DNA from 2 places in the Actinobacillus equuli genome. Region 2 is predicted to be linked to the other one. Evidence: riboswitches for the same ligand, from Rfam matches in the RefSeq annotation. Region 2 holds a riboswitch; the other holds the start of a gene.

Region 1 (3,423 bases), 800 kb from region 2:
ACTCTGCTTTTGGCTAACTTTTGCTGTCCTTCGATACCGCATTCCTCTAGTAAAATCTGGCGGCTATAACGCAGGAAATATTGATCAGATAAACTCATAACAATTCCTTGGTAAAAAATCTCAAAAAATCAACCGCTTGTACGCTATCGCATATATTGAACCCACGGCAGCCAACGGCGTAGCAGTCTATCGGTCACAAAATACAAACAAAGCGTCATCAGTACTAAAATCGTTAAAGCGGCAAATAATAAATCGGTTTGCATTCGAGCATTGGCGTGTAACATCAAATAGCCAAGTCCTTGCGAAGATCCTACCCATTCCCCGACCACAGCCCCGATAGGCGCAACCGAAACTGCAATACGTAATCCGGAAGCTAACGCCGGTAATGCTGCCGGCAGACGTACCCGAAGCAACATGGCAAGCGGTTTAATTTCTAAGGTTTTTGCTAATTCTAAATAGGCTTTGGGCGTATTGCGCAGTCCGTCATAACAGGCTGCCGTAACCGGGAAGTAAATGATCAGGATGGTCATCGCAATCTTGGAAGCCATACCGTATCCCAGCCAAAGCACTAATAAAGGTGCAATCGCAAAGACCGGAATGGCTTGGGATATCACTAATAACGGCAATAAAAAACCGTTTAACCACTTGGAAAGCGAAAGTAATAAGGCGGACATTACTCCAAGCAGGAAACCCAGACTTAGGCCAGTAATAATTTCAATAAAAGTAATTTGGCTATGCTGCCAAAGTAGCGGAAATTGGCTGACGATTTGTTCAAAAACCGTGAGAGGCGCCGGCAACATATAATGCGGTAACGCAAACCCCATCACAGTTAATTGCCATAAGAGAATCAACAATAAGCTCAAACCACTTATTTTGAGTAAACGTTTAAACATCCTTGCCCCCTTTAGTATCGTTAGAGAGCATATCCAACAGGCGTTGTTCTAATTGCCATTGTTCGGTGTTTACGCTAAAACGAGGGGTCTTACTTAACGGCTCAATTACATCCGATAGTTGAACCGGCTGATGTTTAAGAATATAGATTTGATCAGCAAGACGAATAGCTTCTTGCGGATCATGAGTGATTAACAGCACTGTCTTATCGGCTAGAAGCTGTGCCGCCAGTTGCTGTAGCTGTAAACGCGTAACGGCATCTAAGGCGGAAAACGGTTCGTCCATAAGGATGAGATCCGCATCTTGTATTAATGTACGAGCCAAAGCCACTCGCTGGCGTTGTCCGCCGGAAAGTTGATAACAAGGTTTATTTTTATGCTCCAACATGTTTACAGCAGTTAATAATTGTTCTGCCTTTGCTAGCGTTTCAATATTTTTATTACCTTGTAAATGTGCGGCTAACTGCACGTTATCTAATACGGATAACCAGGGGAATAAGGAATCTTGCTGGGCAAGCCAAGCAATTTTCGTCTCGGGAGCAAATGCGATCGAGCCGGATATTTCCGTCTCTAGTCCTGCAATTAAGCGAAGTAAGGTTGATTTACCGATTCCTGATGCACCTAATAATGCACACCACTTACCTTTCGGCAGTACGAAATCGAAGTTATTAAAAATAACCTGATCTTTAAATGCAAAATGCAACTGGCAAATTTCGATACAATTCATTGAATACCTCAGAAAATAGGTATGACTTAAAACCGCTAATTAACGGCTAAAATGAATTGAATGAGATGACTTTAATGAAAAAAAGAATGGAATAATTGAAATGAAAATAAGCATATTAGTTTCCTACGTCAGTACTAACTGTATCAGGTTCACGGGTCTAATCTCAGCCTCATTGGAGGCACCCCGACTAAAAAATTGTTAATAGTGTAAAGAAATTACCGATAAAAACCAATCGGTTACTTTTGAATATGTGAACAAGATCACATTACAAAAAAACAAGCGGTTAAAAAATGTAACTTTTTTGTAAAAAAATCACAAAATTTAACCGCTTGCCTCAAGATTAGAGGTTTAGAACTGATAACCTACATGAGTATGGAATGATGTACCTGAGAAGTTATCACGACGACCTAAATCACGTTGTACCGCAAGTTGGAAATGCCACGGACTTGCTTTCGCTTTCCAATCAAGACCGGCTTGTACATTTACCCAGCTCTTATCCGCTTGTGCTAAACCGACTTTAAATTGGCTACCGTTAAAGCTAGTCAATAATTCTGCCGGTGAATCACGCCACTCTTTTACCCAGCGAGCATTCACATACGGTTGCCAATCTGCAAATTGATAACGGTATTCGGCACCTACACCGCTACGCACGCTACGAATTTGTTGCTCTGCAAAACTTAATCGCATTGCATTCGCTTTCGTCTCGCCAAAATCGATTACTTTGCCATGGCTATTGGTAAGATCTGCTAACAACGCCACTTGTTTATTATCAAATTGCCATTCATAACCACCAAATACGCCGGCACTGATTACTGCCCCACTCGTCTCACCTTTTTGTGAACGTTTAGCACTACCTAGCTGAATTTGACTACTGGTTTTATAGTCGTTATCGCTTAACTGTAATGCTGCACCGACCCACCATTTATCCGCATCATAACGCACTGCGGTATTAATCGCTTTACTCTTAATTTCGCCTTTAGTTGAGCCTTTTGAGCCTTCTAAATCACTTTGGCTAAATAATGCCGAGAATTGCCATTGTGGCGTAAATTGCGCTTTCAAACCTGCATAAATCGCATCACCTTCGTTATAACGTTGATATGCTGCGATACCTTGTACGGTTTTAGCTTCTTGTTTTAATAAACGATTAAGATTGCTTTGTTGGCGAGCGAAATCAAAAGTTTTCTCCGTTGAATGTAACGCTAATTGTGGCAATACGCTTACTTCGCTCGGCGCTTGTAATACATTTAAAATATAATCCGCCATCACTTTGTGCGCTACAGCACCCGGGTGGAAACCGTCTGCAAATAATTTACCGTCTGCATTCGCTTGATCCGCTACCGTACAACCTGGCTTCGTAGTCGATGCACATACTGTTGCGGTCGTGTTGGTTAAACCGAAGTCCGCCGGATTACTCAACATATCCGTAAATAATGCATCCGTATCAATGCGTACAATATTGCCACCCACTGAATTTAATGCTTGAGTGGTTGCGCTATTTAAGAAACTTGTCGCACTTGCCGCTTGTGTAGCAAACTGTTGATACTGTTGAAGAAGCGTATTGGTAAAAGTCTTCTGATCAATTACTGCACTTAATGCGTTACCTAATTTAGATTGGTAAAGCGCCCCTACCGTATTTGCCAATACCTGCATACGTGCATTTTCAAAATCCGTCAGGTTTTTTTGAGTACTGTTATTTAACGCAGCTAAATTTGCATCAAACGCATCCTGAAAAGCTTTCTTTGCCATTTCACCATAGCCTGTTTGAGCTGCGAAACTACTTGCTACAGATGCACCAAATTGTTGGAA
Region 2 (3,423 bases):
ATTAACAATCGATAATAGATAATTAAATCATAATAAAAATAATGGACAATATGAGATTGTCCATTATCAATTTCAATTATCCATTTCTAATTAAGCTTATAAGCCCATTTGCTTTTCACGGATTTCTGCAAGCGTTTTACAGTCAATACACATATCTGCCGTCGGGCGAGCTTCTAAACGACGTAGACCAATTTCTACCCCACAAGTTTCGCAATAGCCGTATTCATCTTCGGCAATGCTATTTAGCGTTTGCTCAATTTTTTTAAGCAATTTACGCTCACGGTCACGATTTCTTAATTCAAGACTGAATTCTTCTTCCTGTGTTGCGCGGTCTGCTGGATCGGCAAAATTTGCAACTTCTTCTTGCATTTGGCTTTTGGTGCGCTCAGCTTCTTCCATAATTTGAACATGCCACGCACGAAGAATTTTACGAAAATGCTCTTTTTGCGCATCGCTCATGTATTCTTCGTCTTTTTTAGGTTGGTAAGGTGTAACGCCTGCTAGAGCTAATAAACCTAATGAAGTGGTACCTGCCACTTGAGCCATAATTTCACTCCTTGTTGGATAGTGTTGCCCCTGTTTAGAATAAATTGATATAAAAAATTTTAGGGGATAATTCAAAAGGGCGTATAAATAACAAATGTAATCCCTTTTGGCAATCAGATTTTGCAAAAATTTTTGTAATTTTTACCGCTTAGCAGACAATAAAAACGGCTAAAGATTCCATTAGCCGTTAAAATAACCTAATTATTTCAATTACCAGCTCTGTTGCCAGCTTGCGATCCATTGTCTCACTGTCTCAGGAGACGGCTGTATAAAAGCTAGTTGTTTATATTCAGGTAACGCTTTAAATGCGGGATCTGCTTCTGTACTTATCACCGGTTTCATCACATTATGATAAGAAATCACATTTTGCGCTTGAGCTTGATGTAAAAATTGCAAAAATTGTTTGGCTAATGCTTTTTGCTTACTCACTTTGGTAATCGCAGCAACTTCCGTTTGAACCAAATGGCCTTCTTCAAATTGCGCAGCGACATACTTGTCAGTTTTTTCATGCCATTGATGATAAAGCGGTGAAGTCGCATAACTTAGTACCAAATCAGACTCGCCTTTTAAAAAGGCACCATAAGTTTCAGACCAGCCTTTACCAACAGTTACCGTATGTTTAGCTAAAGTTTTCCAAGCTTCTTCCGCTTTATCAGCGTACACGCTGTTTACCCAAAATAATAAACCTCGACCAACCGTACTGGTACGAGGGTCTTGATAAATCACTTTTAAATCTTGGCGTTCAACTAATTCTTTTAATGATTTCGGCGGCTGCGCTAATTTCTCCTTGTTATAGATAAAAGCATATTCGCTGTAATCATATGGAAAGAATACTTTATTTTGCCAAGGAAAATCCGCAACGGTTAATTCGTGCTCGGTGAAGAATCCCGATTTTTGCGCTTCTTCCATCGTAAAATTATCAATGCCTAGCATCACGTCCGCCTTGGTTTTTTTACCCTCTAAACGAATTCGATTAAACATCGTAATACCGTCTTCAAAGGGCAAAAATCTCACGTCACATTGACATTGTTTTTCAAATAATTCTTCAAGTTTTGGCGCTGGTCCCCACTTTGAAGTGAAAGAATCATAAGTGTAAACCGTCAAGACAGGTGTTTGCGCTACAGCCTGTGCCGCAAAACAGCAAGCCGATAATGCCAAAAGTTTTTTCATTGTCGTATATTCCTTCTAAAAATAAGCTAGAAGGATTTGAGTAAAACTAGCTACCTTAATATATGGTAAGCATAGCAAACGTCTCAAATCCCTACGCTGATACTAATCAGATCAGGTTCTATGGGTAATTTCTCAGCCTTGTAAAGCACCCCAATGAGAACGAGCGAATTGTAAGGTATGTATAAATATAATGCAAATTCAAAAAGCAAACGTTTGCTTTTTGTTCCTTTAGAAGATATACTACAGCCCTAGTGCCAAGAAAGGAACTAGATAGATTCATATGCTAAATTTTACAACATACTTAAACACTCATTTAGCCAAACATCATTTCATTATGGTGCTTGGCTCTTTTTTTGGCATTTCAATATATTTGTAGATCTCTTATTCGGAGATCTTTTTTTTACCTAAAATTCAGCAAAAATAAGTAGAGAGGAAAAGATTAACATGAGCCAATTAATTCGTACGCTCAAAAGCCATATTCGTGATGAAATCATTAAAAAAGGGGGATGGGTTAATGCCCATGCCCATGCAGACCGCGCATTTACGATGACGCCGGAGAAAATTACCATTTATCAAAATGCCAATCTCCAACAAAAATGGGATTTAGTTGACGAAGTAAAACGTAACTCAACAGTTGATGACTACTACCGCCGTTTTTCACAAGCAATCGAATTAATGATTTCACAAGGGGTTACCGCATTCGGTACTTTTGTGGATATTGACGGTGTATGTGAAGATCGTGCAATTATTGCCGCCCACAAAGCACGTGAAGTGTATAAAAGCGATATTACTTTAAAATTTGCCAACCAAACGTTAAAAGGCGTAATTGAGCCGACTGCGAAAAAATGGTTTGATATCGGTTCTGAAATGGTGGATATGATTGGTGGCTTACCATACCGTGACGAATTGGATTTCGGCAAAGGTTTGGAAGCAATGGATATTTTAATGGATAAAGCTAAATCGCTCGGCAAAATGTTGCACGTACACGTAGACCAATTTAATACGCCGAAAGAAAAAGAAACCGAACAATTATGCGATAAAGCAATCGAACACGGCATGCAAGGTCGAGTGGTGGCAATTCACGGTATTTCTATCGGTGCACACCCGAAAGAATATCGCAAAATGCTATACCAAAAAATGCGAGATTCACAAATGATGGTGATTGCCTGCCCAATGGCGTGGATTGATAGCGGTCGTAAAGAAGATTTACAGCCGTTCCACAATGCGCTTACACCGGCGGACGAATTGATTCCGGAAGGCATTACCGTGGCAATCGGTACTGATAACATCTGTGACTATATGGTGCCGTTATGCGAAGGTGATATGTGGCAAGAACTTAGCTTACTCTCTGCCGGCTGTCGCTTTACCAATTTAGAAGAAATGGCGAATATCGCCTCAATCAACGGTAGAAAAGTATTGGGTTTACTCTAATTTCCGGCTATTCACTCATTTTTATACTGATTGAGTACAAACAAGCGGTCAAATTTGCAAAAAAAAGCGGATACAATGTATCCGCTTTTTTATATTCCCCAAATTAGAATTGGTAACCGTAAGCCGCGCCTGCTAATACATCTTTTTTACCAGATACATTTGATGATGCGCTAAGTTTAAGAATATGTTTACCGTTATTACTTAAACGCGAATAACCTACGGCAATTGCTTGTTGTGCACGATAATTTGCTACAGAGGCTGCAAACATTGATTTAC

What was found. Region 2 has a riboswitch for thiamine pyrophosphate ahead of thiB (thiamine ABC transporter substrate binding subunit). Riboswitches for the same ligand answer to the same signal wherever they lie in the genome.
Region 1: linked by a shared signal. The riboswitch ahead of EL121_RS00695 (ABC transporter ATP-binding protein) and the one ahead of thiB (thiamine ABC transporter substrate binding subunit) in region 2 are both predicted to bind thiamine pyrophosphate.

What each region holds. Positions count from the first base shown of each region.
Region 1 covers NZ_LR134310.1:151,620-155,042, forward strand. Annotated here, with positions in the region: gene EL121_RS00685 (HesA/MoeB/ThiF family protein) at 1-98, opposite strand, end outside; gene EL121_RS00690 (ABC transporter permease) at 144-893, opposite strand; gene EL121_RS00695 (ABC transporter ATP-binding protein) at 886-1,617, opposite strand; TPP riboswitch at 1,721-1,813, opposite strand; gene EL121_RS00700 (autotransporter domain-containing esterase) at 1,966-3,423, opposite strand, start outside.
Region 2 covers NZ_LR134310.1:1,800,730-1,804,152, reverse strand. Annotated here, with positions in the region: gene dksA (RNA polymerase-binding protein DksA) at 97-546, opposite strand; gene thiB (thiamine ABC transporter substrate binding subunit) at 757-1,716, opposite strand; TPP riboswitch at 1,787-1,879, opposite strand; gene EL121_RS08510 (amidohydrolase family protein) at 2,161-3,147, shown strand; gene EL121_RS08505 (YadA C-terminal domain-containing protein) at 3,251-3,423, opposite strand, start outside.